DNA from 2 places in the Planococcus rifietoensis genome. Region 2 is predicted to be linked to the other one. Evidence: riboswitches for the same ligand, from Rfam matches in the RefSeq annotation. Region 2 holds a riboswitch; the other holds the start of a gene.
The links. Region 2 has a riboswitch for FMN ahead of AUC31_RS08050 (ECF transporter S component). Riboswitches for the same ligand answer to the same signal wherever they lie in the genome.
Positions count from the first base shown of each region.

Region 1 (15,943 bases), 1.5 Mb from region 2:
AGGGGAAATTACCGGGTTTCTTGGGCCGAACGGGGCAGGTAAGACGACGACGATCCGCATGATGGTCGGATTGATGAAGCCGACGCAAGGCGATATCCTGATTGGCGGTAAATCGATCCGCACCGATTTTGAAAGAAGCATCGAAAAAGTCGGCGTCATTGTCGAAAATCCGGAGATGTATAAATTCATGTCCGGCTACAAAAACCTGGTGCATTTCGCGCGTATGCATAAAGGTGTGACAAAAGCCCGCATCGACGAAGTAATCCAGCAAGTCGGGATGCAAAACCGCATCAAGGAAAAAGTCGGTTCGTATTCACTCGGCATGCGCCAACGCCTTGGCCTTGCACAAGCACTCCTCAACAATCCAGAGTTTTTGATTTTGGATGAGCCGACAAATGGCCTCGACCCTGCAGGCATTCGCGAATTCCGCATGTATTTGCGCAAAGTGGCACGTGAGAACGATGTCGCCATTTTCGTCTCCAGCCATCTATTGTCAGAGATCGAATTATTGTGCGACCGCATCGCCATTATCCAGAACGGCGAATTGATCGACATCAAAAATGTCAACGAACATCAGCAATCCCGCTATTACATAGAAGCCAAGCCGGCCGACCAGGCGAAACAAGTGCTCGAAGAAATAGGCTTCACGGTGCATCCGCATGAAAACGGCTATTTGATCGATACAGAACCGGAGCACATCCCGGGCGCCATCAAGCTGCTCACTGCTGCAGGCGTTGATCTATACGCTGTCCAGCCGCACCGCACCACCTTAGAAGATCAATTCCTTGAAATGACTGGAGGCGGCGAAATTGCTCAAGCTCATACAAAATGAATGGATGAAATTATGGAGTAAAAAAGCGACATGGATCATGGCAGTTTTATTGATTGTCATCTTATTGGCAAATGCGGGCATCACCAAATGGATCGAATCCACCTCCCCGGTGCCAGAGATGGATTGGCAGGAGATGGAAATGATGAACTTGGCTTCAGCCGAGGATCAATTGCAAAATCCGGACATTGGCCCTGCCCAACAAGATTATTACGAAGGCCAGGCAGCCATCGCAGAATACCGCTTGGCCAATGATGCTGAGCCTTTCAAAGTTGAAAGTCTGCAGCAGCAAGTGCTGGATGGCCATATGATGCTATCGCTCGTGACATTGTTTACGGTCATCGTCGGCGCGGGAATCGTTGCTTCTGAGTTCTCACAAGGAACGATCAAGATGCTGTTGACGCGCCCGGTTAAACGATGGAAAATACTGACATCCAAATACATTACAACGATGTTGTTTGCCTTATTATTTGCCATTCTTACTTTCGTATCGATCGCTTTGTTCAGTTGGATTTTCTTTGGAGTTGGAGACGGCGCATTCCTGGTGTGGAACGGATCGGAAGTGGTGGAAGGCTCTTACTGGGCTGAAGCATTGAAACTATCCGTGCTTAGCTTGGCGAGCACATGGATGATTGGTACGTTCGCGTTCATGCTCGGGACGGTTTTCCGCTCCAGTTCGCTTGCGATCGGCGTATCGATTTTCTTGATGTTTGTCGGCGTGCAACTCGTCTTCTTGTTGCAGCGCTTTGAAATCGTCAAATATTATTTGTTTACACATACCGATTTGACTCAATTCTATACTGGCTTCATGCCCATCCCAGATATCACGATGGCCATGTCGCTCATCGTTTTGACTGTTTATTTCCTGGTCTTTATGGTGATCAGTTATTGGACATTCTCAAAACGTGACGTTACTGCCTGATGCATGCAAAAACCCCTTGAACTTTTCATAGTTCAAGGGGTTTTGTCATTCAATATGCAATGCCGACGCGGCTTTTCAGGAAATCATCCGAATCCAATTGCTCATAGGCGAATAATGCCGTATCACCGGCCGTGATTTCTTTGCCGTCTTCAGGCAGGTAATTTTCTTCAAAACGGAAATAGCCTTTCGGTTCGCCGTCCGGCAAATACGTTGGGCATACGATTGTCCAGTCCAATTCACTTTGTTCCAGTGATTTATAGGCTTTTTCATGTTCTTCCGCCGCAAAGGTCAGTTGGCGCTTGGAATCGCCGCCCTGGTAGCGGAGCAGCCCTGGACTCAAGCGGCTGTTCAAAATACCGGCGGTCCCGATAGTGATGATGCGCCGTATGCCTTCCGCTTCCATCGCCTTCACGATCAGCGGCGTCGCATCCGATAAGGTAGTCGTGCGATCGGTGCCGATTGCGCTAATCACAGCATCCGCCCCTTCGAGCGTCTGGCGAATGTCCTCTTCGTTGCGGACATTTCCGACGATCATATCCAGATTCGCATGGGGTTCAAGGTCTGCTCTCCGAACCAGCGCTTTCACTTCATGGCCGTCGCGAAGCGCCATGTTCAAGACATATCTGCCGACTCTTCCCGTTGCTCCAAATAAAGCGATTTTCATTGCTTCTCAGCCTCCTCAATCATTCCAGTTATTGATGAATGCACTTCTTATTTGAATAGATATCCGCGTTTCGCCAAGACATCCTTCAAATCGGGGCGATGCGGCTTGTTCAAGAACGTCGCCATCTGTTCGCTCCATTTCGCAGTTTTTTGATTGTTTGAACGTGCAGCATAATAGGCCATGATCGTTTCATCATATGCCGGCAAAATTTCTGCGTATTTCGCTTCGTCGTATTCATTTTCATGAAGCACAGCTTCTACAGGAAGACGCGGCTTCACTTCGTTGGCTTCGTTCGGAACGCCGACCGTTAAGCCGTAGACCGGGAAAACGCCTTCTGGCAAACCAACAAGTTTGCTGATTTCTTCCATATTGTTGCGCACTCCACCGATATAGCAGATGCCATAGCCTTTGGATTCAGCGGCAAGTGCCAAGTTCTGCGCGAGCAACCCGACGTCCGTGACCGCGACCAACAAGTTCTCCGCCTGGTCGAAGACAATGTCTTCGCCCTGCAGTTTCGCGGCGTGCCCCAACCGGTTGTAGTCTGCGCACATTAAGAACACAGCTCCTGCCCCTTCCATCTGTTTCGGGTTTTTGGACAGCTCACCAAGGCGTTTGCGCTTGTCTTCATCCGTCACCCAAACGATGGAATAAGCTTGCACGAAGTGGGACGTTGCCGCATATTGAGCCGCTTCGACCAATTCATGGACTTGCGCGCGCGTTAGTGGCTGGTCTTTATAGTCGCGGACCGATGCATGTGATTTCATTAATTCAATGACCATTATGTATCCCTCCAAAAATTCTGTTTCTCTTATCGTACCAAAAACTCCTGCCGGATACTTGCTTAAGGATTTTTGCTACAATCATGTTACGAGGTGAAATTACTTGAAAACATTCCGCACCGTCTTTTCTTTGCTATTCTTGCTCATCCTCGGTGCATTTTTGTTCATTTGGATCGAACGCGAAATTGAAGAGCGCAACGAACGCGCTGATCGGCCGCTGCCGACTGGACTGCACCCGATCGTCGAATCTAAACGCGACCAGCTCATCGCTCAAGCTGAAGAAGCCGGCATCGATATCCTCATCACCGACGGTTTCCGTTCCGTTGAAGAGCAGAACGAGATCCATGCCCAAGGCCGCTCGCGGGGCGGGAACGTCGTCACTTATGCAGAAGGTGGCGAGTCCTACCATAATTACGGACTGGCCATCGATTTCGCGCTGCGCTTGCCTGATGGTTCTGTCGTTTGGGACATCGAGCGCGACGGCAACGAAAATGGCCGTCCCGACTGGTTTGAAGTAGCGGACATGGCCAAAGAGCTCGGCTTCGAATGGGGCGGTGATTGGCAACGTTTCAAAGATTATCCCCATCTTCAACTGGATTTTGGCTTGTCGATCCGTCAGCTGCAGGATGGCTACCGCCCCGAAGATGTCATCTCCGATTAAGTTGCATGCGGGATTATGAATCGATTCCTACCAAAAACCGCCAAGCAATTCCTGCAGGGCACGACTAAAGAACCGGAATTGGGGTAGTATCATTATATAGAGATAGAAACATATGCCAGTATCTTATTTCTGGATGCCAGAAATGGAAAGAGGTTGCCTGTGGAACAATTCGCTATCGTCATTCCGGCTTATAAACCGGAAGAGCCATGCAAACTTATAATTGAAGAAGCGATATCAGCCGGCTTTTCCCGGATCATTGTCGTGAATGACGGCAGTGGAGCCGCCTATGAAGGCTTTTTTGATGAGCTTAAAAAGTTTCCGCAAGTAACTTTATTGACCCATGCAGTCAACCAAGGAAAAGGGCGCGCGTTGAAAACGGTGTTCCATTATATCCTCAATCATCAATTGCCGATCGAAGCCATCATTACTGCTGATGCAGATGGCCAGCATTTGGTGTCGGATATGGTCAAAATTGCCAACGAGCTGGATGCTTCGCCGAACCATGTGGTGTTGGGGTCTCGAGATTTTTCTCAGCCTAATATCCCGTTCCGCAGCCGTTTCGGCAACCGGTTTACGCGCCTGTTATTCCGCTTGTCGACCGGTGCCGACCTGAGCGATACACAGACCGGCCTGCGGGGAATTCCTGTGAAGTTTTTGCCAAGGCTGCTCGACGTGCTCGGCGAACGCTTTGAATATGAAATGAATATGCTCGCGGCGTTGAAAAAGAATTACATCCCGGTATCGGAAGTGACGATTGAAACCGTTTATTTGGACGAGAATAAGTCGTCCCATTTCCACCCGCTCCGAGACTCTTACCATATTTACAAGATCTTTATATTCTACGGGATATCAGGCGCGGCCTCATTCGGGCTCGATATCGCCTTGTTCTGGCTGTTCGTCCAGCTCTTGCGAGACGAATCGCCGGAAGCGTTCATCATCATCGCCACAGTGGCGGCACGCATCCTGTCTTCCCTATTCAATTACTATATCAATCGCAACAAAGTCTTTAAGCAGGGCTCTAGGCGATCCTTGCTGCGCTATTATATATTGGCAGCTTTCATCATGGGCGTTTCGGCTGCCTCGGTCCACTTCTTGTATGCAGAATGGCTCGGCCGCGGAGAAGTAATCTTGAAAGTGATGGTCGATACGGTGTTGTTCATCTTCGGTTTCGTGGCCCAGCGCGCTTGGGTTTTCCGCAAAGAATAAAGACCGTCACTCCCATTTGGCGCACGTAGAAAAGAGCGGAGGCTTGAACTTCCGCTCTTTTCAACTTATCGAGAAAGTTAAGAAATCGTATTTTCCGAAGCTTATCGCTCGCTTTCCGTGGGCTCGCGCCCAAGCCTCCTCGTCACTACGCTCCTGCGGGGTCTCGGTCGTCTCGCTGATCCACTGGAGTCGAGCGAACGCTTCTCCAAATACTTAGATAGGTCATTGATTTTTAAATGTCAAAACGCAATCACGTTTTTAAAAGTTTAGTGGACCCTAGACTTATTCAACACTATGAAAAGAGCGGAAGCTTAGGCTTCCGCTCTTTTTTCAATGCTCCGGACGTTTGGTTTCGACCGGGTCGGTGCGCCATACTTCACCGTCTTTATATGTCATGCCTTCTGGATAGCGCAAGTCCAGCACTTCTTCTTGCGTTTCTTTCGATGGCGGCTTCGTCGCCAGTGAAACGATGATGATCGTCAAAATTGCCGCCGTTGCTCCGAAGACCCCGGCGCCTGTATCGATAATGCCAAGAATCGTAAAGCCGCCGAATTTAGCAGCGAAAATATACGTCAAGGTAACCGTTAAACCGACCAACATGCCGGCAATGACGCCCGGCCCATTCGCCCGTCTCCACCATACGCCAAGAATCAGCGCTGGGAAGAACGTGCCGGATGCAAGCGCAAATGCCCATGCCACAATCTGCGTGATCGCGCCCGGCGGATTCAACGCCACGATGCCGGCTGCGACAGTCGCGATGATGATTGACGAACGACCTACGAGCAAACGCTGGCTTTCCGTCGCTTTCGGGTTGATTGAACGATAATAAATATCTTGTGATAACGCGGCGGAAATGGCAATCATCAGCCCACCTGCTGTTGAGAGTGCCGCGGCCATAGCACCAGCAGCCATCAAGCCAACAACAAAGACGCCGAGATTGGCGATTTCAGGCGTTGCCATGACCACGATATCGTTGCTGATAACGATTTCTTCCCACTGCAGGATGCCGTCACTGTTTGTATCCGCCACCGACAATGAGCCGGTGTTGACCCAAGATGTTGTCCAAGCCGGAAGATCGGCGATCGAAGAGCCGGCTACTTGAGTCATCAGGATAAAACGGGAGAATGCTGCGTAAGCCGGTGCAGACAAGTAAAGCAAACCGATGAACAATAATGCCCACGCCCCGCTCCAACGAGCTGCTTTCATTGTAGAAACCGTGTAGAAACGCACGATAACGTGAGGCAACCCAGCTGTTCCGGCCATCAATGTAAACATAAGTGCCAAAAACTGCCATTTGGTCGCTTCCGTAAACGGCACAACGTATTCAGAAACGCCAAGCTGTTGATCGAGCTGCTGGAGTTCACCGATAATCTGCCCGTAAGACAGCCAAGGAATCGGGTTGCTCGTCAGTTGCAGCGACATGAAAATAACAGGAATTAAATAGGCGATGATCAAAACCAGGTATTGAGCCACCTGTGTCCACGTAATCCCTTTCATCCCGCCAAGTGCTGAGTAGAAAGCGATCAAAACGACACCGATGATCGTCCCGACAGCTGTCGGCACTTCCAAAAGCCGGCCAATTACGACGCCTGACCCTGAGAGCTGCCCAATAGAATATGTAAAACTGATGATGATGGTGGCAACTGCCGCGATCAAGCGCGCGGTGCTGCTGCTATAGCGGTCGCCAATAAACTCCGGCACCGTGTAGCGCCCCGATTTCCGGAGCTGCGGCGCCAATAGGAAAGTCAAAAGCAAATAACCACCTGTCCAGCCCATGATATAGGCAAGGCCGTCATATCCGAGCAACATGACCGTCCCCGCCATCCCGATGAACGACGCGGCACTCATCCAGTCGGCACCGATCGCCATCCCGTTGAATACAGCAGGAACATTGCGCCCCGCTACATAAAAGTCGGATGTTTGCCTGGCCATATTATAGACGGCGATGCCGATATACAAGCCGAATGTTGCCAGGATCAATACAAGTGATACGAGAAATTGTGAATCCACTGCTTCTCCCCCTTGTCAATTATGCAATTTTATCCATCGCTTGCAGTCAGTCGGAAGCACTTTGCTATTTTTTGTCTTCCAAGTCTTGATCCAAACCGAATTTCTTGTCGATCCGGTCGTTGACGATGGCGTTAACGAACAGCAAGATGATGAAGGTCAACACTGCTCCTTGCGCTCCCATGAAATAATGGAAAGGCATTCCATTGACGCTGAAGCCCGACAATTCCTCCGCGAACATGACAACCCCGAAAGATGCCGAAAACCCGATCAGTAAATAGATGGTGACCAACGTGGTACGAGTCCGGAAATACGCATCTGCTTGTTTTTTATCGATTTTCCTCAAATTACTCACCCCTTTGCCGGTTTAGAAGCCGAATTCCTCTATTGCGAAGTTCACCCCCTCAACTGGAAAATAAAACGGACCGTATCCAGGAATGGGAGTGGCACCATAATGACTTTGACGAGCATGAATGCAAAAATCGATGCAAATGGAAGGAAGAAATAGACTACCTTCCGCCTTCTTAACCCTGCTACTACAGACACGATGGTGATAAGGCTCAATATAAGAACCCAAATCATCGACTCACTCCTTCTTTGAAAACGCTAACAAATATGCCTACGGACGGCCTATCACAGCTAATGATTCGCCTTTCCCCCTCCCTTTCCATTTTAAGGATAATAGATGGTTTCTTTTTTCATTATTCTAAAACTTCTGTTAATTGTCAATGCATTATTATAATAAGATTTAAACAAAATATCTTTTGAACTCGATATATTACAGGTCGAAATTTTATCGCTTTGCTATGCCATCAAGCGAAACGCCATAAAAAAATGAGCCTACATTCATAAAAGAATGCAGGCTCATCGTGTTTATTCACTTGTATTAAATGACTGATAGTCAGAAAATATCTGGTTCATTCCGCCAATCTAAAACCTGTTTTCAGCTCTTTGGGATCAGTCGAATGCTTTCATCAAATTGCCCATTTCAACTGCAGAAACCGCCGCTTCGTAGCCTTTGTTTCCGGCTTTCGTGCCAGCGCGTTCAATCGCCTGCTCGATCGTTTCCGTCGTCAAGACACCGAAAATGACCGGAACGCCTGTCGACATGCCGGCTTGCGCAATGCCTTTTGCCGCTTCGCTGCAGACATAATCGTAATGCGTCGTCGAACCGCGAATCACGGTGCCAAGTGCGATGACGGCGTCGTATTTTTTCGTTTCCGCCATTTTTTTCGCGACCAGCGGCAATTCAAATGCTCCCGGTACCCAGGCAGTATCGATGTTTTCCTTATTGACGCCGTGGCGCACCAAGCCGTCGACGGCACCGTCCAGCAGGCGAGACGTGATAAAGTCATTGAATCTCCCTGTAACGATTGCTATTTTTAAATCCGAGCCAATCAAATTTGCTTCGTAAACTGTTTCCATTGTAAACACTCCTTAGTCGATTAGATGATGCATCCGTTGTTTTTTCGTTTTCATGTATTGTGTGTTGTCTTCAGTCGGCGGGATGACGAGCGCGAGCCGTTCTTCCACTTCGATGCCGTATTCGATAAGCGCATCTGTCTTGGCTGGATTGTTCGTCAACAGCCTAACGCGCGACACGCCCAGATCTTTCAGCATCAAAGCGCATAATGTATAATCGCGCATTTCCGCCGGGAAGCCTAGCTGTTCATTGGCTTCGACGGTATCCAAGCCCTGCTCTTGCAGCTCATACGCTTTCAGTTTGTTCAACAAGCCGATGCCGCGACCTTCCTGGCGCATGTAAAGGACGATGCCCGTCCCTGCCTGTTCGATCAATTCAAGCGATTTCGTAAGTTGCGCCCCGCAATCGCAGCGGCGCGAGTGGAAAATATCGCCGGTCAAGCATTCTGAGTGAATGCGCACAATCGGCGCTTCCACCGATTCCGGATTTCCTTTGACGATGGCGACATGCTCTTCTGTATCTAACCGGTTGGAGTAGCCAACCATGCGGAATTCACCGAAGTCGGTCGGCATGTGGACACTCGATTCCCGCTTGAGGATCGGGTCTTTCTCCGCGCGATACGCATAGAGATCCTCGATGGTAATAAGTTTCAAATTGAACTCATCCGCCAGCTTTTCCAGTTCCGGCATGCGCGACATCGAGCCGTCAATGTTCATGATTTCACAAATGACCGCTGCCGGTTCGCTGCCGCTGAGACGCGCCAAATCGACTGACGCTTCCGTATGGCCTTGGCGCTGGAAAACGCCGCCTGATTTTGCGACAAGCGGAAAGACATGCCCCGGCCGTTTGAAATCCTGCGGCACGGCTTTTGTGTCGAGCATTTGCAAAATGGTGTCCGACCGTTCGAATGCACTGATGCCCGTCTTGGCATCTTTATGATCGATGCTGACGGTAAATGCTGTTTCATGATGGTCAGTGTTATGGCTGACCATTTGGTCGAGTTTCAACCGCAAGGCGATATCGGGCGAGACCGGCGTGCAGATGAGCCCCCGGCCGTGAGTGGCCATGAAATTGATGTTTTCAGGCGTCGCATGTTCAGCAAGACAGACAAAATCGCCTTCGTTCTCCCTTGATTCGTCATCTACTAGAATAATGACTTTTCCTGCCTGCAAATCCTTTACTGCTTCTTCGATTGTATTTAGCATCGGTTTGCTCCTTTAAAATCCGTGGCGCCGCAAATAATCGGCGTTCATCGGTTGTTTTGGCGCATGCTCCATAAAACGCTGCACGTACTTCCCGAACATATCGGTTTCAAGATTGACCGAATCGCCTACTTTTTTGCTGCCCAAAGTCGTTTCTCCTGCCGTATGCGGGATAAGCGAAACGGTCAAATGATTTTCGCTGAGTTCGAAAATCGTTAAGCTGATGCCGTCGATCGCGACGGACCCTTTGACGATCGACTGCGCAAGCAATTCAGGAGGCGCCGCTATATCGATATACATGGCATTTTCCTGTGGGCGCTTGCGCAAGATCTTGCCGACCCCATCGATATGGCCCGCGACAAGATGTCCGCCGAAACGGCCATTCGCCGCCATGGCACGTTCCAGATTGACAGCACTGGATGTACTAAGTGAAGAAAGGGTCGTGCCGTGGAAGGTTTCCGGCATGACATCCACCGTGAAACGGCCGCTTGATAAAGAAGTCACGGTCAAACAGACCCCTTCGACTGAAATGCTATCGCCGATTTTCGTCTCTTCTAAGACAACATTTGCACGGATCGTCATTTCCATGCTGGATGCGCCGCGCTTGATGCCGGCGAGTTGCCCCTTTTCTTCAATAATGCCTGTAAACATTTGTGTCACTCCTTTAAGGTGGAGATGATCTTCAGATCCGTTCCGAGGCGTTCTACCTTCTGTGTCTCCAAGCGAATGCCGTTTGACGCAGAACTGGTTTGCAGGTCGCCGAAGACGGAAACGGTTCCTTCGCCACCGAGAATAATCGGTGCAATATACGTAGCAACTTCATCCACTTGCCCGCTTTTCAAGAAAGCGGTATTGATTTTTTGGCCGCCTTCCACAAGGACAGACAACACCTTTTGCTCAGCAAGCAATTCCAATGCGGCAGCGATTTCCACATCCGGCGTGTCCAGTTGGAGAATGCGGACATGATCCGGAAATGTTCCGCGGCTGTCGATATCGGCCTGTGATCCGACGATAATCCAAGTAGGGGCATCAGGTACTTGAATGACGTGGCTCTCTATTGGGATGCGCAGGTGGCGATCCAAGATGACGCGGATCGGCTGCTTCGGGGAACCGGCAAACCGATTGGTCAAACGGGGGTTATCGAGTGCAATGGTCTGGGCCCCGACGAGGATGGCGTCGTGCAGCAAGCGCAGTTTGTGGACATCGCGCTGCACTTCAGGCCCCGTAATCTTTTCTGAACGGCCGCCGTATACAGCGATTTTGCCGTCTAGCGTGATGGCATGCTTCAATGTGACGAACGGCCGGTTTTTGCGGATAAAGGTGAAGAACATCCGGTTCAACTCCGCAGCTTCCTGCTCGCAGACACCGGTCTCTACAATAACCCCGGCATTTTCAAGCTTTTGGATGCCCTGGCCCGAAACGAGCGGATTCGGATCCAGCACTGCGACGACGACACGGCGAATGCCGGCTTTTATAATCGCATCTGCGCAAGGCCCAGTCCGGCCATGATGGCTGCAAGGCTCCAGCGTCACATATAAATCCGCGCCCCGCGCTTCAGTGTCTGCCATATTCAGCGCATGGATTTCTGCATGCGCTTGCCCTGCTTTTAGATGCGCGCCCATGCCGATGATGCGCCCATCTTTGATAATCACCGATCCGACGAGCGGGTTGGGGGACGTCTGCCCGGCAGCTGAACGCGCCAACTCCAGTGCTTGCTTCATGATTTGCTGATCGTCCACTTGATCACACCTTTCAGAACAAAATAAAAACCCATTGATTAGCCAATGGGTTAGAAGACAATAGGAAATAGAACTATAGAAAACTCTATAATTTCCGTGTTCTTCCTTCTCCCATCCAGACTCTAACTGTCGGCTTTGGACTTGCACCAAATCCTGCCCCGAAAGGCTCACGGGCTTCGAATTGCTTCGTTACCGTCGATTGGGAATTTCACCCGACCCCGAAGGAATACTATTCAGTTGATCATCCATAGTATGCAAAAAAGGCCCCTTCCATAAAAAGAAAGGGGCCTTGAAAGTTCATATCAAATAAACCTAAGCGATTGCTAGTAGGCTGCTTGACGGTTCTTCTCCCATCCAGACTTTAACTGTCGGCTTTGGACTTGCACCAAATCCTGCCCCGAAAGGCTCACGGGCTTCGGATTGCTCCGTTACCGTCGATTGGGAATTTCACCCGACCCCGAAGAACGCTATAGATGATTATCTGTAAGTTTAGCGCAAGCTTCAGGGGCTGTCCAGAAAAGAATCTTCATTTGTCGCCCACAGCCAACTCATTCCCTATAAAGAAACTCGGATTTCACCAGTCACCACATCGGCCCACGCTCGTCTGTCAATTCGATAAAAAATGGGTAGATGCCCATGATCACTAAAAAGGAAGCCAGGAACAGGGCGAGGGAAACGAACGGGTCAATACCGAAAGCGACCGAAATAAACATGATGAGCGGAGCGGCAAAGACAAACAAACTGGTCTTTTTCCGCGATTCCATCGTCATGAATTGCTCCTGCCTGCAAGACGGGCAAGGTAAGCTCTCCCCAAGTGTGAACAGGCGGCAGACGGTCTGTCCCCATGTCCATGTTGTTCCGCAATTTTGGCATTTCGGCATTGCCCTTCTCCCCTTCCCTTGTACTATCTATACTTACGAACATAAGTGGAATAAGTTCCCAAAATCGTCCCATTATTTCAGTTTTTTGGACATTCTTTCCTCTTTGTCTTCTCATAAAAAAGCACTGCCCATTGTGAGCAGTGCCGGATTTTTCTTATAGGTATTCTTTTTCGATATCCTTCGTGCTGCGCACCGTATCAATCGGCCGCACCATGCTTTCGATCTGTTCGCGCTTCGGTTCCAAAAACGGCGGCAAAGAGAGTTTCTCCCCAAGTGTTTCATATGGCTCGTCGCCCATGAAGCCCGGGCCATCCGTTGCCCATTCGAACAATAGACCGGGTGCGACCCGTGCATACAATGATTCGAAGAAGAAGCGGTCGACATAGCCGGAAGTCGAGAATCCGATTTCCTGCATATGGCTGGTCCATTCGTTCAATGCTTCGCGATCCGCCACGCGGAACGCGGCGTGATGCACCGTGCCAAAACCTTGCTGGCCGGATGGCAATTCTGCATTATGTTCGACAATCACTTGCGCACCGTTGCCGCCTTCGCCCATCTCGAACAGATGAAGCGATCCTTCTTCAGCGATTTCTTTCATATGCATCGCCTTTTCGAGCACTTCCTTCAAGTAATCGAATTGCCCGATGCGGATATGGATCGGGCCAAGGCCGGTAATGGCAAATTCAAGCGGGACCGGGCCTTGCTGCCACGGCGTGCCTGCCTGTACGCCTTCATTGTTCTCATCCGATACGAGCATATACTGCTGGTCATCGAAGTCTGTGAACGACAAAGTTTTGACGCCGAATTGCTCGGTTATGGCCGTATGCTGCACTTCGTATTTGTCGAAACGTTTTTCCCAATAGCTAAGCGCTTCATCCGTCGGTACCCGGAAAGCTGTCTTGTAAATTTCGTTCGTGCCGTGAGAGCCTTTCGGGATTCCCGGAAAATCAAAGAAAGTCATATCAGTCCCGGCTGAGCCTTTATCGTCAGCGAAAAACAAGTGATAGGTTTGGATATCATCTTGGTTCACCGTTTTCTTGACCAATCTCATGCCCAATACATACGTGAAAAATTCATAATTCTTCTCGGCGCTGCTCGTAATCGCCGTTACATGGTGGATCCCTTTCAATTCGTTCATGCATACCGCTCCTTGTCTTTTAATATTCTATCTTTCGGTTCCATACTGTCTTGTGCCTCGTAGCCGACTTTTTTCAGCTTCTCAATCAACTCCACTACTTCCTCTTGCCCAAGTCCGGCAAACACTTTATCCATCTGCCGTTCATGTTCAGGAAAAATCCGCTTCATCAATTCCTGGCCGTCGTCCGTCAAAAGCGCATAAGTCACGCGCCGGTCTTCTTTGCACGCTTCCCGTTCGACATAGCCCTTGTGCTCCAGCTTATCGACCACATAGGTGATGCTGCTGCTTGCAATCAACACTCTCTTGCCGATTGCCTGTATCGGTTGCCGGCCTTGATGATAGAGCAGTTCGAGCACCGAGAATTCGGTCGCATTCAAGCCGTATCCCGCCACGTCGCGTTTAATGGCATCATGGACCGCATCCGCAGCGCGAATCAAAACCGTTACAGCTTTCAGGTTTTGGTTGGAGAACTCCATTTATATTTCACCTCTTTACTTCGAATTAAAATATCTTTAATTAAAAGTAATTATAACAAGCCGCGGCTGGTGGGTCAAGAGAACGGCTTCCAATTGCAGCCAATCAAAAAACTCCTATTCGCTAGAAGCGAATAGGAGCGATCACAATTTATAATTTGAACGTGCCTGTGCTATAGGCCAATAATTCATCTTGATCACTGACAACGCGTCCTGTGAGGACCGCTGTACTGTTCGTCTGATGCAGCATTTCAGCGTGGAAAATGGCCGTTCCCTCCGCCAAGCTTTTGATGAAACGAACTTCCATTTGAATCGTCGAAACCGCATCGCTTCCGAGCGAGCGCGAGGCAAGCCCCATGACGATATCGATTCCCGACATGATCGCGCCGCCGTGCAGCATATTTTGCATATTGTCATTTTTAGGTTTTTTCTTCAAACGTATGGACGCCTTGCCATACTCTACCCGGTCGATTTCAAAACCGAGCATTTGGAAATAAGGGCCGTTCTCGAACTGCTCGATCAATTGCGTATATTCCTGTACGTTTTGCACGCGATCTCCCCCAGTTGATTATTCTTCCATTAGTATAGCATTCCTTTTTGAGGCAGTTGAATGGGCAGGACTTTCCCAAAAAGCAACGAATACTTAAGGACTACCTAAAAGGAGGTTTTTGGATGACACACCATTTTGATGTTCTTCCCGGCGCAGAGCCGTTTATTTCCGAAGGCGGGAAAACAGGGATTCTCGTATCCCACGGCTTTACCGGCACGACTCAAAGCATGCGCCCGCTTGCTGAGGCTTTCGCGAACGAAGGATATAGCGTCTATGCCCCGCGCCTTAAAGGGCATGGGACGCATTATGAAGATATGGAAACCAGCACGTATCAGGACTGGATCGCTTCTGTCGAGGAGGCCTACGCTTGGCTGTCGGAGCGCTGCGATAAGATTTTCGTGGCTGGCTTGTCGATGGGCGGCACTCTCGCACTTTATATGGCGGAAAACCATCCGGAGATCGTTGCCATTTCCTTGATCAACGCTGCTGTTGAAGTTCCAGACATGGAGGGCGTTAAGGAGTTGCAGGATGTGCGCTTTTTGGACGCCATCGGATCCGATATCAAAAAACCGGGAATCACTGAGCTTGCCTACGACAAAACACCGGTCGCTTCCGTTAAGGAGATCCTGCCCTTCATGGATTTGGTCCGAAAAAACCTGTCGGCCATCCATTGCCCTACCCTGCTGTTCGTCTCGCCGGAAGACCATGTCGTTCCACCGGCTAATTCAACATTCATTTTCGAGCATATTTCATCTGAAGAAAAAGACCTTATCGAAATGCCGGATAGCTACCATGTGGCGACGCTTGATCACGACCAACAACGGATCATCGACGGCACGCTCGCCTTTTTCCGCAAATACGAATAAATTCTGCTCTATTTATCGAGCAAAGGACGGAAGGCTCTCACGCCTTCCGTCCTTTTGTCATTTTTTCACTCTCGACACGAGCAATCCATCGCCGACCGGCAGCAGGATCGACTCCAATTGCGGATGCCTTGCAGCCGTTTCGTTGAACTTCTTCATCGCTTCGGTATGCTGGCGCTGAATGCCCGCATCTGCCACACTTCCCCCTGCTAATACATTATCGGCGACAATCAATGCCCCGTTTTCTGCAAGCTCCAAGCAAGCGGCTAAATAATTTTCGTAATTCTCCTTGTCGGCATCGATGAAAAAGAAATCGAATGTTCGTCCGTCGTTTTTCAATTGCGCCAAGCTCTCCAAGGCAGGGCCAGTCAAATAATCGACTTGCCCACTGAATCCCGCTTTTGCCAGATGGGCGCTTGCCAGTTCCGCATAGTCCTGCTCCAGTTCCAGCGAAGTCAAATGGCCTTTTTCGCCAAAGCCTCGCGCCAGGCAAATCCCACTATAGCCGCCAAGTGCGCCGATTTCCAATACCCGTTCCGCTTCCGTCATCGCCACGAGCATCGTCAGCAGTTTTCCGGACGCTGGCGATACCGAAATCGGCCGCAT
Region 1 covers NZ_CP013659.2:98,674-114,616, reverse strand. The annotation lists gene AUC31_RS00575 (ABC transporter ATP-binding protein) at 1-832, shown strand, start outside; gene AUC31_RS00570 (ABC transporter permease) at 810-1,751, shown strand; gene AUC31_RS00565 (NAD(P)-dependent oxidoreductase) at 1,801-2,415, opposite strand; gene nfsA (oxygen-insensitive NADPH nitroreductase) at 2,463-3,194, opposite strand; gene AUC31_RS00555 (M15 family metallopeptidase) at 3,298-3,855, shown strand; gene AUC31_RS00550 (bifunctional glycosyltransferase family 2/GtrA family protein) at 4,015-5,061, shown strand; gene AUC31_RS00545 (sodium:solute symporter family protein) at 5,392-7,071, opposite strand; gene AUC31_RS00540 (DUF4212 domain-containing protein) at 7,136-7,414, opposite strand; gene ribH (6,7-dimethyl-8-ribityllumazine synthase) at 8,026-8,493, opposite strand; gene AUC31_RS00525 (bifunctional 3,4-dihydroxy-2-butanone-4-phosphate synthase/GTP cyclohydrolase II) at 8,506-9,696, opposite strand; gene ribE (riboflavin synthase) at 9,709-10,344, opposite strand; gene ribD (bifunctional diaminohydroxyphosphoribosylaminopyrimidine deaminase/5-amino-6-(5-phosphoribosylamino)uracil reductase RibD) at 10,350-11,432, opposite strand; FMN riboswitch at 11,532-11,662, opposite strand; FMN riboswitch at 11,771-11,901, opposite strand; gene AUC31_RS17540 (TIGR04104 family putative zinc finger protein) at 12,014-12,313, opposite strand; gene AUC31_RS00505 (ring-cleaving dioxygenase) at 12,468-13,451, opposite strand; gene AUC31_RS00500 (MarR family winged helix-turn-helix transcriptional regulator) at 13,448-13,927, opposite strand; gene AUC31_RS00495 (PaaI family thioesterase) at 14,076-14,474, opposite strand; gene AUC31_RS00490 (alpha/beta hydrolase) at 14,597-15,340, shown strand; gene AUC31_RS00485 (O-methyltransferase) at 15,398-15,943, opposite strand, start outside.
Region 1: it holds a riboswitch for FMN, as region 2 does, so the genes downstream of both, ribD (bifunctional diaminohydroxyphosphoribosylaminopyrimidine deaminase/5-amino-6-(5-phosphoribosylamino)uracil reductase RibD) here and AUC31_RS08050 (ECF transporter S component) in region 2, are expected to answer to the same signal.

Region 2 (15,943 bases):
CCCCTGGAATATCTTCCACGATGGAGACACGTTCTCCTACCACGCGATTAAAAATCGTGGATTTCCCTACATTCGGCCGGCCAACAATTGCTACTACCGGTTTTGACATAATTAATTCATCCTTCCACTTCTGATAAGCCTATTATACACGAAAAAGAGGATGGCATCTGAATAATGTCCATCCCCTTAAATTGTCCAATATTCAGTTTTTCAAAGGAACTGCAAAATGTTCCGTCTCAAAGCCTCTTTGCTTCAAATGGGAAAGCAATTCCCCGTTGATGACAGCAGGGGCGGAGCGGATATCTTCAATTGTACAGGCCCCGAGTGCGGTCATCAGCATGCGCACATCTTCATGTAGCCCATTGATCTCGTCGATCAAGCCCGCCTCTCCAAGGCTTACTGCATGCTTCAGGAAACTGCCTGCAATGCCGGCAGCATCTGCACCGAGCCGCAATGCCCGGACCACGTCTCCTGCATCTTGAAGCCCGCCTGAGGCCAATACGGTGCGGCTGAAGCCATTTCTGCATTCAACGATTGCAGCAGCTGTCGGGATGCCCCAGTCCTCGAAATAAGCCAGCTTGCGTTTTCTGCGTTCATTTTCGATACTCGCAAAATTGGTGCCGCCGAAGCCACTCGCATCGATCGCCGCTACTTGGGTGTTGTCGAGCGCTACTGCAGTTTCCTGTGAAATGCCAAAGCCGGTTTCTTTGACGATAACCGGCACATGTAATGCTTCTGCTATCCTGGCGATGCGATCAAGCGCCCCGCGAAACTGTCGGTCGCCTTCTGGCATCGTTAATTCCTGGACGACATTCAAGTGGATTTGCAGCGCATCCGCTTCGATCATCTCGACCGCTTCGAGCGCCTGCTCAACAGTCGCTTCGCTCCCGAGATTGCCGAAGATGGTTCCGTTCGGATTTTCTTTCCGGACGATTTGATAGCTTTCGCGCTCCTGCTTGTCTTTCAGCGCGGCCATTTGTGAACCGACCGCCATGGCGATTCCCGTTTCTTTTGCAGCCCGCGCAAGCATCGCATTCAGCTGCAGCGTTTCAGAACCACCGCCTCCGGTCATGGCATTAATAAAAACAGGTGATTTTAGTTTCAAATCACCTGTTTTGGGTTCCAACGATACATCAGCGACGCCGATTCCCGGCAGCGCCTGGTGGACAAAACGGACGCAGTCGAGCCAAGTAGCCCGGCATTGCCCGGTGGACAATGCGTAATTGATATGATCCATCTTTCTTTTTGCCCGTGACATTTATTCGGATTTGAACCCTTTTAATTTATCTCCGATGACATCACTAATCGAGAATCCAGATGCTTCTTCCGGCATATCGTATTGTGAGAAATCCTGTTCCGCTTCTTTTTCCTGAAGCTCTTTGATGCTGAGGGACAAGCGCTTGTCTTCTTTATTGACTTCCAGCACTTTCACTTCAACTTCCTGGCCTTCCTGAAGCACTTCATGAGGCGTAGCGATGTGCTTATGCGCGATTTGGGAGATGTGCACAAGTCCCTCTACTCCCGGGAGCACTTCAACAAACGCGCCGTAGCTGACAAGGCGTTTCACTGTCCCTTGATGAACAGAGCCTTTCGGTGCTTTCTCATCGATAGCATCCCATGGTCCAGGCAAAGTATCCTTGATCGACAGCGAAATGCGTTCAGAGTCGCGGTCAACAGAAAGAACTTTGACTTTCACTTCCTGGCCTTCCGTCACAACGTCCGACACTTTGTCGACATGCTCGTGTGACAATTGGGAAATATGGACAAGCCCATCCACTCCACCGATATCGACGAAGGCACCGAATGATGCGATGCGCTGAACTTTGCCATCAAGCACGTCTCCTGCATTGATCGAATCCATCACTTGTTCTTTCTTGGATTCTTTCTCGCCTTCCACGACAGCGCGGTGGGAGAGGATCAAGCGGTTGTTCTCTTTTTCCATTTCAACAATCTTAAAGGTCATGACGCGGCCTTTATAATCCTCAAAAGATTCGACGAAATAATCTTCAACAAGTGAAGCCGGCACAAAACCGCGCACGCCAAGGTCAATGACCAAGCCGCCTTTGACGACATCCTTCACTTCCGCTTCGATGATTTCGCCAGATTCGAATTTCTTCTCGAGATCGTCCCAAGCGGATTCGGCATCGACTTTGCGTTTCGACAACACAAAGTTCTCATCTTCCACTTTGGTGATGATCAATTCAAGCTCGTCTCCTTCTTGGACCGAGTCTGAAGCTTTTTCGATATGGAGGCTCGATAACTCGCTGATCGGGATGATCCCGTCGAACGGCGCTCCATCAATTGTCACCGTCACCGCTTTTTCCTCGATTTTGGCGACTATTCCTTTTACGCGATCTCCTGTTTGGAAGTCACGGTTTTCCATCAAATTCATATCCTCTGACATAAGTAGCCCTCCTTCACAAACTATCCATCTTCTATTTTATTCGAATTCTCTAATAAAAACAAAAATAATCACTTATTTTCAGCGTTTTCATCCAGAATTTTTTGAATACTGGCCATGATGGCTTCTGTCACTTCTTCTGCGGAAGCTTTTCGTTCGCGATAAGGGTCCATCAAAATCGGATCGCCGTAAACTACTTTCACTTTGCCAAATGGCTTATACGGCCCGATAATGGCACACGGCATGACGTCTGCATTGCCGCGAAGTGCAAAGAACCCGGCGCCGCTCAAACCTTTTTTCAATACACCATCAGTCGAACGTGTGCCTTCTGGAAACAGCCCGACGACTTCCCCGCCTTTCAGCAATTTCAACGCCGTCCGCAGCGCTTCCCTGTCGCTCATCCCGCGCTTCACCGGAAAGGCATTGACCTTCGGCAGGATCGAACCGAGCACAGGTGCTTTGAACAATTCTTCTTTCGCCATGAAATGAACGGTTCTCGGCGCGGTCATGCCGACTACTGGCGGGTCGAGTGCATGGATGTGGTTACTGCAAAGAAGCACTCCGCCTGTTTTCGGGAACTTTTCAGTGCCGCTGACCTGGAAACGGTATAGTGGGCTCAGCGCAGTCTTTACGAGCGTTTTCCCTACTGCATACAAATTCATGATGCCATCAGCCTCTCTTCCGCTAATTTCAAGATGGCTTCCGCCGCTTCTGTAATCGTTAAAGGAGTGGTGTCTAGAAACACAGCATCATGTGCTTGCTTTAAAGGCGCCACTTCGCGCTCGGAATCCATCTTGTCACGCATGGCGATTTCCTCCTGCAGCTCGACAAGCGGTGTCAGGATATCGCGTTTTTTATTTTCCTCGAAGCGGCGTCTTGCGCGTTCTTCGACTGTCGCGGACATAAATACTTTAAGTGCAGCGCTTGGCAAGACATGTGTGCCGATGTCACGGCCATCCATGACGACGCCTCGGTCTTCCGCCAGCTTTTGCTGCAGCTCGACCATGCGCTTTCTGACCAGCTCATGGGCAGCCATTTCCGATACTGCCTTTGTCACGTATTGGGAACGGATCGCTTCCGAAACATCTTCTCCGTCAAGCAGCACCTTTTGCCCGCCTTCTACAGGGATCAAATCGATTTCAGTCGCCGTGAGCAAAGCCCCGGCTTCCTCATTGCTCGCCAGGTTGATGCCTGCGTTCAATGCCTTCAACGTGATGGCGCGGTACATCGCGCCAGTGTCGATATAAATATAGCCTAATTTTTCTGCCACTATTTTAGCGATCGTGCTCTTGCCCGCAGCAGCCGGACCGTCGATCGCGATTTGTATAGCTTTCGTCAAAACTGTCACCTCATCTTATGTAATGATTTCATTTTATCACAATATCCTAAAGGTTTCGGGCAAAATCAAAGCGTCCGCTGAATAGTTCCGAAGCCAAAGCAGTATAAAAAGAAAAAGCCCCGCAGTGCAAGGCTTTTGGTTTAATCGATTGGGGTGTGCTTGTGATAATGGCTGACCGATAATTGGTGAGCTTGGCGTACTTTCCGTAAACCGAACCACCATAAGAACAGCATGAATGGGACGGCGCCGTACAATAGATTATCGTAGGCATAGAGAGAAGCATTATAGGCGATGTGCAAAAGCGCCCCAGCAAATAGAGCTGCCACAAGCCACCATTTGCTTTCTCTTTTTTCGGTGAATTTCGCTTTCCCGAAATAAAAACCCATGACCACTCCAAATAAGGCATGGCTCGATACAGGAAGAAATGCCCTTAGAAAAGCAGCCCCTAGCCCGAACTCCAGTAGATACAAAATATTTTCGACTGTGGCGAACCCGAGAGATAAACTCGCGCCGTATAAAATTCCATCATACGGGTCTTCAAAATCGATATGGCGAAATACTGCCGCGAGAAGGACGATCCATTTGAAAAACTCTTCCAATAAACTCGAGAATAAGACGGACTTCACGAAGGTATTCTGGAAGACATTTTCGGCTTCAAACACATATTGGATAAACAGTATCGGGAATGTAAGAAGAGCGCCGTATAAAAAGCAGTGGAAGATCAGTTTCGACGGTTCTCCTGCAAATTGATCACGCAAATAAAAATAACTGAACAATGCGAGCCCGGGCGCAATAGCCACCGTCAACAGCTCTAACATAAGACGCCCTCCTTCATTCCATTCAGCCGGTGCTGTTAAATTTCAAATGCTTCCTTGTCGATCGGTTCATTGCCAGACAGCAGGATTGCCAGCTTGATGCGCGCTTTCTTGCTATCGTAATCACTTCCCAAAATAACGCCGCGCGTCAGCAAATCGTGTGCACTGCCTGGATAGCTGTATGCTGGATAGGCATTGCCTTCTTCGGCGCTCGTTGTCAACACGACGGTAATGCCGGATTTCACGGCGCGCTCAACCGCTTCCACCATGTGGGGGGAAATTTGACCGCGGCCAGCCGCTTCTAGGACGATGCCTTTCGACCCACTTTCAGCCAGCATATCGACAATCGACCCTCCCTGGCCTGAATAGCATTTGACGATATCGACAGTCGGCATACCGCCAGGCACCCGGTGCACCTCACGCAGCACCGGCTTTTGATAGATGCGGACCTTATCGTTATCGATGATGCCCAAATAGCCATGGCCGAATGAATCAAAGCCCTGTAAATTGCTGGCATGCACTTTCTTGACGTATTTCGCGCTGTAGATCCGCTCATTGAAGACGACGACCGTCCCAACGCCTTTGATCACCGGATCGACAGCAACGTAAATCGAGTTGCGTAAATTGGAGTAAACATCCGTCCCGACTGCTTCTGGCGCACGCTGGCTTCCCGTCACTACGACCGTCCGTTCATCGCCAACAGTCAAGTCCAGGAAATAGGCGGTTTCTTCCAATGTATCAGTGCCATGTGTAACGACGACGCCCTCTACTTCTGGATCTTCCAATTCTTTCACAATCGCTTCCTTGACGATGTTCATTTCATCGAAGCCGATGTGCATGCTTGGCAATTGATAAACATCGATCACTTTCACTTCGATCTCAGACGGCAATTGGCAAAGTTCCGCCAGGTCTTTTCCCGAAATGGCACCGGATTTCAGCAAACCGTCGTCGGAAATGGCTTTACTTGCAATGGTGCCCCCTGTCGTAATTAGCGATACTTTCTTTTTCATAATGCACCTCTTTTAAATAATCTAGTCTGTTGAATTTCTCAGCGCCTGCTTTTCCGCAATCGCCGCTGCGATTTGCCGGCCATGAAAACGGCCATTCTCGATAAAGATTTCATTGGCATTGTTCCCTGCCGCGATGACGCCAGCGATAAATAGATCCTCGACATTGGTCTCCATCGTTTCTTCATGGAAAGATGGCCTGCCGCTTGCCGCATCGATGTCGATTCCCATCTGACGGAGGAATTGGTGATCCGGATGATAGCCGATCATGGCGAAGACAAAATCATTCGCGAAGGTTTCTTTCGTATCGTTGACTGTCAGTTCCACTTCATCTTCACGGATTTCATCGACGATTGAGTCGAACAGCATAGTAATTTCGCCTTGGCGCACGAGCCCATCGAACTCCGGTAAAATCCAGGGCTTGACACTTTTCGAATAGCTGGTGCCGTGATAGGACACAGTCACCCGGCTGCCGGCTTTATGCAGTTCAAGCGCTGCGTCTACTGCCGAATTTTTGCCGCCGATCACCAACACGTCACGGTCGAAATAAGGATGCCCTTCCTTGAAATAATGCATCACTTTCGGCAAGTCCGCACCGGGCACTGAGAGCTTGTTTGGATGGTCATAATAGCCTGTCGCCACTACGACATATGTTGCCTTATAGTCATTTTTCGTTGTCTTCACAAGAAAACCGTCCGATTGTTCGATCGATAACGCCGTTTCGAAAGCCCGCACATCCAGCTCGTGCCGCTTCACCACTTCACGGTAATAGACTAGTGCTTGATTGCGCTTTGGCTTTCGGTCTTCGGTAATGAACGGCACATCCCCGATCGATAATTTTTCGCTGCTGCTGAAAAACGTCTGGTGCGTCGGGTAATGATAGATTGCATTGACGATATTCCCTTTTTCGAGAATGATAGGGTGCAGGCCCATTCTCTGTATTTCGATGGCGGCCGATAAACCGCACGGCCCGCCTCCTATGATGATGACATCTGCATGTTCCATTTCAACCACTCCTGTAATAATGTCCATATCCATCTTAGCCGATTGAAGAGCTTTGTGCCAAATGCTTCATGCCCGGTGCAGGATGAATTTCAAGGACATGGTATTGCGCTTTCGCGCCAAACCTTAACGGCAACGTAGTCGTACCGAATCCGTTGCTGACAAGTTCGGTAATTCCATCTGTAATCCTCAAAGAACCCTGTTCGAATATCCCGAATCGCCCCAACCTGATCTGACCTCCGTGGGTATGGCCGGCAATCATCAAGCTGACTGGATAATGTTGTTTTACGTGTTTGAAGACAAAAGGCGTATGGGAGATGAAAATGACAGAATCTCTTTCTCCGACAGTGCGGAAAGCATCTTCTACACTGTGTTCCCGAAAAGCAAAATAATCGATTCCTGTTAATTTTAGTTTATCATTTCCGAACAATTCAACAGTTTCATCATCAAGAATAGTGGCGCCTTGTTCTTCGAGCAACGCCCTCAATCGTTGTTCGCCGATTTCCCTGTCGTTGTTTCCAAATACGTAATAAACCGGAGCAAGTTCAGTTAGAATCCGTAAGTTTTCACGGATGCGTTGTTCTGGGACCCCGCGTTCGACAAAATCACCGCCGATGACGATGAGATCCACTGGATCGTTGAATATATCACGCCGAAGCTTACGCCGGTGAACATCGGAGATAAAAAGCAACTTAAAAGGAGAAAACCTAGCCTCTCCCGACAAGCGGACGATTGCCGTTTCCTTGTTTTCGCTGTGGGCGGCACGGAACATCCATGCCAGTATAGCCAAGCCCGCTAATCCAATCCGTAAAATCCATTTCATCGTGTACATCCTTTCCGAAGCAACAAAAAAACATAAGCTGCGCTTATGTTTTCCTGTTCAAGCCGCTATTCAATCTTCAGTGATATCAAGAATACGGAAGCCTGATTTTTCCAGTTCCTTCGTGAACTTGTCGATATTGTTCTTTTTCTTCACTTTAAGGACGATGCGGCGCACCATTTTATCGGTTTCATCGAATGTAACGAGTGAAACGACGGATTCCTTATGTTTTTCGATGATTTCACCAAGTCGGCCAATGCGGCCTTCTGATTCTACCGATGTAACAGTGATGCGGACCCCTGCTTGCTTCATGCCGAATGCACTTTGCAATTGGTTGACGACATCAAAACGGGTGACGATTCCGAGGAATTTTCCTTCATCGACGACAGCGATGATCGGGAAATCACGCAATTCCACTAAAGCTTTTTCATATACATCATCGATATTCAAGTACACATCCTGGTTGACCATGATATCTTTCACCTTTGTCGAACGCACAAACTCATCTTTCTGGGCGTTCGAGTAGAAAAACGCACGGTATGCATGGTACCAGGTAAAGATCCCTTTGAATTCATCGCCATCCACGACTGGCAATGCATCAATGGAATGCTGCTCCAATAACTTGAGCCCTTTTTCCATCGTATCTTCCGGTGTGACCGTAAAACATCTTTCTTTTTTCACCAATGCACTTTTGACAAACATTCGCTCACCTCTTTTTAGATTCTTCTTATCTTTTCCCTAACAGGAGGCATTTAATCCCACCTTATGGCAAAATCAATGTTTGTCCAGGGCTGATATCGTTAGATGCCAATCCATTGGCCTGTTTGATTTTCTCAACAGCGGCCGCTGCACCGCTCGCGCCGTAATTATTGACGGCAATGCGGTAAAGCGTTTCACTCGATTGAACGGTTACTGTCTTGCCGCCGGCAGTCGGTGTTTCTTCCTGCTCTTCTTGCTGTTCTTTTTCTTTTTCTTTTTCTTCGGCTTGTGCACGTTGTTCAGCTTCAGCTTTTGCTTTTGCTTTTGCTTCAGCTTCTTCACGCGCTTGTTGTGCTGCCAGTGCTGCTTCCTGGGCTTTCTTCTCTGCTTGCTGTTCCGCGGCCGCCTGCTCTTGTTCTTCCTCTTTCGCTTTGGCAGCTGCCTCTTCTTCACGCTCACGCGCTTTTTCTTTCAGTTCTTTTTGTTCTTCCGCTTCTTTTGCTTTAGCGTTTTTCTTCTCTTCATCTTCGTCTTTCTCCTGGTCGTCTGCAGCAGCAAGTACCGTGCTGTCAGAAGGCGGCTGGGAGTTCAGTTCGAAGCTCACTTCATTTTCATTTGTTTTGGCAGTTAGCGTGTCATCCGGTTCATAGTAAAACGCAACATAGATCAACAAAGTGACCGGAATCAAGATAAAGATAAAAAACAAAGAAGGCAATAATAAACCCCTGCTTTTCGGCTTGGGCATTTGGCGTGCGCGCCTCGTCAATTCTGCCATGCGTTCCTGTGACAATTCCTGGCGATTCTTTTCCATTGATTCATGATAATTATCGTTTCCCATTTCACGACTACCCCTATCTGTACTAATATATCTATTATGACGAAAAAAGGCTTATTTGTAAATAATAGAAATAGAGATTTTCATATAGGGAGAAGGACCTTCAAACGCTCTTTCCAAGAGCCTTGTGGAGTTGCTTTTTGTTCGCTTTGACTGCCTTTGAACAGGCTGTGGTCGATTCCGTGAAAACTGCAGCAATTAGTTGGTATAGCAGGGTTTTCTTGATCGAAACTTGTACTGATATATTGCCGGATGCAACCGCTCGCATGGACCAGCCCACGGACGGATTCAGCTTGACGTTGTTTTTCTTTTTTCAGTTGCTCGATCTGGTTCAATGTGCCTTCAAGGGGCAGACGCTCGCGCCAATAGGAAATGATGCGATACGCCGTTTCCCTTATCATCCCCTGCTCAATCAATTGTTTCGCTTTTTCGCCCTGCTCATAGATTAGTTCGATTTCATGTTTCTCGGGTAAATCGTCCATGATCAAACTCTCCACGAGCCGCTCATCCCCAGCTGTATACAATAAAGTTGCCAGTGAAGGCAAAGAATCCCGGCCAGCACGCCCCACTTCCTGGACATATCCTTCTATAGAAGAAGGTAATTGGAAATGGATGACATGGCGAATATCGGGAATATGGACCCCCATGCCGAATGCATTGGTCGCACATACCCACTCGAGCTCCTTATTGGCAAACTGCTGCTGCACAAATATACGATCCTGCTGCTCCATGCCGCCATGATAAAAAGCCGCCCGGCCCCCAAGTGTGAGCAAGCGCCCAGCCAACTCCTGCGATTTGCGCCGTGTGCCGGCATAAATGATCCCTGGCCCGCCGTATTCTGACACCAAGTTCATCAGCGCGTCCAGCTTGTCGTGATCGTTTTCAAATTTTCGGATATCATAACTGATGTTCTTTCGGTCCATCGGATGTGAATAGACGAAAGGGTCACTCAATTTAAGATAACGCTTGATTTCATCTGTTACTTTGTCGGTTGCCGTTGCGGTCAATGCCAAAGTTTGCGGGTTGCCAAGCTGGGGCAGAACCTCTGCAATGCGCAAATAATCCGGACGGAAATCAAAGCCCCATTGAGAAATGCAATGCGCTTCATCCGCGACAAGCAATGAGATGCCAAGCACTTTTAATTTTCCAAGCACATATGGCTGTACAAGCATTTCGGGGGCTACGAAGATGAATTTATAAGTGCCAAGCGTATTCCACGCCCTTTCGCGATCTTCCGGTTTCATGAAGGAATTGATAGCAATAACCGATTTTTCCCCCATCTTTTTCAATTGGGCAACTTGATCTTGCATCAACGATAAAAGCGGCGAGACAATGACGACAGCGCCCGGTAAGACTTTCCCAGGCAGCTGATAACATAGAGATTTACCCATTCCGGTCGGAAGCAGCGCCAAGACGTCGCGCCCTGCCAGCACTTGCTCGATTACTTGTTTTTGGCCGGGGCGGAATTCCGTGTAGCCATAAAACTCGTACAATAGTTTTTCGAGATTCATGATTCGCCTCCTCTCATGGCCAGTGCCAGCCGGATCTGAAAATAGCTGGCTTCGGGCAAACGCTCTTTAATATCCCGCAAGCGCATTGACTTCAACTCTTTGCTGATGCGATGGATCGATTGAAACAAATGCTCATCCATAAAGGGCACAAAGCTGAACGCCGGGTCGTTCATGGCCATCTCCACGAAATGATCCTCGATCGTACTGGTTTTCAGTTGCCGGAGCTCGGCAATCTGCTGGAGTGAAAATCCGCGCTCGGACAGATTTTGTGTTCGTTTCGCCGATTCCGTCAAGGCGGATTGTTGGATGATGCCTTCAAGCATGCCCGTTAGCAAAGGATATTCCATGCCTTCAATCACGTCCAGCCAAGCGTGTACAGCTTCAACAGCTGCAACTTTCACATCTATCGGCATGAGGTTCTGCTGCATAGCTAATTGATCCCAGGTGAGCCCGCCGACTCCATAGCCCGACAATCGCTCCACCAGGATTTGTTTATGCGCTTCCGTTGTTTTTGCCAAAGCCAAGCTGGTTTCGATTTGATTTTTGAAAGCCTCTTGAACAGCAGCAGAACGAAAATCGATGCGGTTCAAATAAGCCTTTGCCCATGCCTGCACCGTTTCATCGGCAACAACTGGATCAAAGCGCTTATGGCCTTGCATGAAATTGGACATCGTCTGCACTACTAGTGACAAACGCGCAAAAAACCGATGTTCATTGCCCCTGTATTTCCAGCCGTTCAACGGCGTAGCCGGAATGTCCAAATCGAATGCGGAGCGATCGAGCCGGACGCTGCTGTCATCCGGGATCAGTAAGCCTTGAGCTTGCAGCCTGTCGATGGACGCGAGGTATTCTTGCTTGTCCAGTTTCGGGAGTACGGCAAAATAAGGATGCAGTCCAAAATAGCCGATGTCCTGAATCGTTTGCCCTGATTTCTTTCCTTTAATTAAATGATAAGGGGAAGATACGGTCCGTTGACCGTCTACCGCTTTCATGATTGCTAAAACGACTTCATCGAATCGCACTGAATTACCCTCCTGGCGGTTTTGGGTTGAAAAAATCATGAAATATCTATAGAATAAACACGATAGTATAACTGAACTTGTTCGGAGATAAAGGAGAGGAACTGGAATGGCTAAATATACCATTGTTGATAAAGATACGTGTATCGCATGCGGGGCTTGCGGAGCAGCGGCACCAGACATTTACGATTATGATGATGAGGGCATCGCCTTCGTTATTCTTGATGATAACACGGGGACTGAACAAGTGCCAGATGAGCTGATGGAGGATATGGAAGACGCATTTGAAGGATGCCCGACCGATTCCATTAAAGTGTCAGACGAGCCATTTGAAGGAGATCCACTTAAATACGAAGACTGACCAAATTTTGGTCAATAGAAAAAGCGGCCGGAAGAATCATCTTCCAGCCGCTTCTTTTTATGATAAATAATAGGAACGTTGTTTTTCAATCCACGTATGCATGCTGCCGAAGATCAATAAAACGACGGTCGTAAGTGCTAAGCCTTTGATCAAGTTGAACGGCAGGATTCCGAGGACAATGGTCGTGTACAATGCGTTCCCTGTCTGTTCAGGCATGTTCAGGAAATACGTGTACATCGGCAAAAAGACGAAATAATTGAGCAAGCTCATGCCGATTGCCATCGAGAATGTCCCGATCACCAAACCGAATGCGATGCCTTTTTTTGTGGAAACTTTACGGTAAATGGCATAGACCGGCAAAATGAACAATAGGCTCGTCGCGAAATTCGCCATGTGCCCTACAGGTACGCCAGTCGGGCTTCCCGAAAAGATCCAGTCCAATACGTTCTTAAAGAATGCTACCAAAATGCCTGCTACAGGCCCCATCGTAATCGCCGCGATCAACGCGGGCACATCACTGAAATCCACTTTCAAAAATGCTGGCAATGCCGGCAGCGGAAAATTGAATAGCATCAATACAAATGAGATGCTGCTTAGCATACCGATGACGATCATCGATTGCAATTTCTTGTTCTTCATGTTCCTCTCTCCTTGTCGTGATTCACCAGAAGAAAGGTTCGGAACGCATGCTGCCTAAAAAATCCCTTAAGCAAGGTTTGCTTAAGGGAGAGTCAGGCACACTGAAATAAACGGTCCGTTATTAACAAACGGCATGCGTCCGTACCTTCACCTTCTCCCATCCAGACTATACTGTCGGCTTTGGAATCTCACCAAATCCTGCTTTTTACGGCTCGCGGGCTGATGGACCATGATGTCCAATTACCGCCGGTAGGGAATTGCACCCTGCCCCGAAGATGAATCGATATTTTTTTATACAACTTAATCTTATAAAAAAAAGACAGCAATGTAAACCATACTGCTTACATCACTGCCTTTTTTTATTTTTTTGGCCAGTCGATCCGGTTGGGTGAAACCGGCAGTTCCAATTCTCTAGTGAAATCGAAGCCTGCCCATTCCGTTTGTTCTGTATTGGATAGCGTAAGTGCAGAGCCATAGGATTGCGCAGTCAGCGCCATGCTTTCGACCATCTGCATCGCTTCCGCTTCATCAAGCGCATCCAAATCCAACGGCTCTTCGAATATCAAGTCGGCATTTGTCCCGTCCACTTCGACGCGATAATTGATCTCTTCCGGAACCGGTGAACGGTAGTCGTCATTCGGCGATTGCTGAAGTGACAATAGCGCTTCTTTCACGTTCCCTGGCGACATGCCGTAAGCGGGAGCCAAATGCCAGTCACCCGTTGACGAAGCAAGCAAGTAAAAGCTTTGCCCTTGTTCGCCCGGAACGAGCGGTTCCACCGTCCCCACATGAGATAATTGCGCTGCCTCCCCGTCTTCATTCAATACACGGATTTCCTGCTGATCCATGAACGTTTCCTTTAAACTATTCAGATACAGCAAAGTGGAAGACGAACCTTGATCATAAGTTTGCCCGTCCGGCAGGAAATGGCTGATTGTTGAATCGTTTTGCTGGAGCTCTCCTTCATAAGGGTGGTACTCATCAAAACCCAATCCGGTTTCATCAATTTGCCCGGCGAATGCTTCGTATAATTCAAGTGCAGCCGGTTCTTCCATGTCTTGACTTGGAATGACAAAACTGATCGGTACGACATAGCCATTGTAAGCAAGCCCGATACGAAACACATGCGCACCATCTATCTCACTCTCATAAACTGCACTCCGCTGTACTTGCGGGTCTTCCGCAGCCAAACTCGCTGCCCCTTCAGACTCTTGTGTTTCCCTTTCCGCTTGTTCAGTTTGTTCTGTCTGCGCTTCATCTGTCGACATGGTCGACTCCGCGTCGCTGCTTTCACTACTGCTGCTGCTAGAGTCGGTTCCGTTCTGCTGCAGCAAGGAAACCACAAGTACTGAGATGCTCAAAAATGCGACGATGGCAACCAGCAGCGGCAGCCAGCGCTTCGGCTGCTTGGGTGTTTGCTCTTTATGGGAAAGCTTTTTATACACTTCGGCTTTTGGCCGCCTGTCTTGTATTTTGGGGAAATCCCGCAACAAATTTTCGATTTCTTCATCGTTCCATTTGTCATTCGGCATATTCTCCTCCCCCTTCTGCTTCTAGTAATTTTTGGCGGAGGGACCGGATCGCCCGGTGCTGTGTCGTCTTGACTTTGCCTTCCGACCACTCCAGGACTTCAGCAGTTTCCGCAATGGAGAGATCTTGGAAATAGCGCATGATGATGACGAGCTTTTGGTCCCCTGTACACAAATCGAGCATTTGGTACAAGCGGATCTTGTCTTCATTAAGCAATGAAACTTCTTCCGGTATGCGTTCAGTCGACACCAATTGTTGGGTTTCCCAGTCGAAGAAATCCATCGAATGCTTTTTCCTCACTGCGGTCTTGCGGAAATGGTCGATGGCGACATTTTTGGCGATCGAAAAGAGCCAGGTCTTTTCCGAACTCTTTCCTTGGAACCGGTCATAAGCGCGCAGCACCCTCACATAAACTTCATGCATCAAATCTTCTGCCACATGCCGGTCCTTTACTAAATACACCAAAAACTGAAAGACATCCTGATGGTATTGATCGTATAGCCGATGAAACACGGAGTCATTCACGCAACTCCCCCCGTTCCTTGGATTAGTCGTCACGACAACAAAAAAGTTACATCGCCTTCAGCGGCAATGTGAAGATGAACGAAGTGCCTTCGCCGAATTTGCTTTCGGCGCGGATTTCTCCCGAATGCGCTTTGATGATATTGCTGGCAATCGCGAGACCGAGCCCTGTGCCGCCTTTGCCGAGCGTCCTTGCCTTATCGGCTTTATAGAAACGCTCAAAGACGAATTCCAGGTCTTTCTCTGTAATTCCCGCCCCGGTATCGTTGATCGAAACTTTTGCGTAGTCTCCCATGTTTTCGACATGCACATGCACTTGCCCTCCCTGAGGAGTATGTCGAAGTGCATTATCGATCAAATTCGTCATGACCTGTTCGATGCGGTCTTCATCCAGTTCGGCTGCTGCCCAGTCGTCGAGCTCTGTCGTGAAGCTCAGTTCGATGCCTTTTTCTTTCGCGGCTTGGCTGAATTTCAAGCTCATCCGCTCGATGGCATTATTGAACTGCACTAATTCTTTGTAGAGGCGCATATGGCCTGATTCCAATCGCGCCAAATTCAAGAGGTCAGTCACGAGTCGGCCCATTCGCTGGGATTCCTCGTAGATGATCTTGGTCATTTCATTGCGTTCTTCCTCGCTTGCGCCGACGTCATCAAGCAGTGCTTCGCTATAGCCTTGTAGCATGGCGATCGGCGTCCGCAATTCGTGTGATACATTGGCAATGAAATCTTCGCGCAGCTTCTCGAGGCGATGCTGTTCTGTCATATTGTGGAGCACAGCCACCGCGCCGCGCACGCTTTCGCCGCTGTAAAGCGGGCTGAAATTGACTGCATAATAGGCGCCTTCGATTTCAAGCTCTTCCTCTATTTCCTCTTGGAACGTCAAGACGTGGTCGAGCATATGGAGCATTTCCGATGGCAGCGCATTGGCATCAGTCGTCCCGTCTTTGAAGAGCCATTGCTGCAGCAGCTTCTGCGCCGGCGGATTGCTCAACAGGATCGTCTTGTCTTGGTTGAACGTAATTACGGCATCCGCCATTGAAGTCAAGATGCTCGATAATTGCTCTTTTTCCTGATTGATCACTTCTAAATGATGCTTTAGTTGGCGTCCCATCTGGTTAAAGGCGATCGCCAATTGGCCGATTTCGTCTCCAGAAGAGACTTTCACTTTCGTATCAAAATTCCCTTTCGCTAATTCAAATGCCCCTTCGCGCATGTTGCGCAGCGGGGAAGTGATGCGGGTCGAGAGGAAAAATGCGAAAAATGTCGTCAATAATAATGCGATGAATGCGGACAGGAACACAATATTCGTCGTCCTTTCCGCTGTGCGGTCCATCACTTCCAATGATTGATAAATAAAAACCGTTCCGTGAAGCTCATCGCTTGTTTGAAGAGGCGAGGCCATGACAATATATGATTCCATGCGGTCTGCTTCCGATAAGGACG
Region 2 covers NZ_CP013659.2:1,607,736-1,623,678, forward strand. The annotation lists gene der (ribosome biogenesis GTPase Der) at 1-109, opposite strand, end outside; gene fni (type 2 isopentenyl-diphosphate Delta-isomerase) at 203-1,237, opposite strand; gene rpsA (30S ribosomal protein S1) at 1,259-2,404, opposite strand; gene AUC31_RS07995 (lysophospholipid acyltransferase family protein) at 2,473-3,063, opposite strand; gene cmk ((d)CMP kinase) at 3,060-3,740, opposite strand; gene prsW (glutamic-type intramembrane protease PrsW) at 3,881-4,558, opposite strand; gene AUC31_RS08010 (asparaginase) at 4,594-5,565, opposite strand; gene AUC31_RS08015 (YpdA family putative bacillithiol disulfide reductase) at 5,587-6,567, opposite strand; gene AUC31_RS08020 (metallophosphoesterase) at 6,602-7,387, opposite strand; gene AUC31_RS08025 (CBS domain-containing protein) at 7,457-8,086, opposite strand; gene AUC31_RS08030 (LysM peptidoglycan-binding domain-containing protein) at 8,148-8,921, opposite strand; gene AUC31_RS08035 (RecQ family ATP-dependent DNA helicase) at 9,002-10,429, opposite strand; gene AUC31_RS08040 (YpbB family protein) at 10,426-11,451, opposite strand; gene AUC31_RS08045 (ferredoxin) at 11,558-11,809, shown strand; gene AUC31_RS08050 (ECF transporter S component) at 11,867-12,448, opposite strand; FMN riboswitch at 12,594-12,729, opposite strand; gene AUC31_RS08055 (hypothetical protein) at 12,808-13,980, opposite strand; gene sigX (RNA polymerase sigma factor SigX) at 13,970-14,503, opposite strand; gene AUC31_RS08065 (ATP-binding protein) at 14,550-15,943, opposite strand, start outside.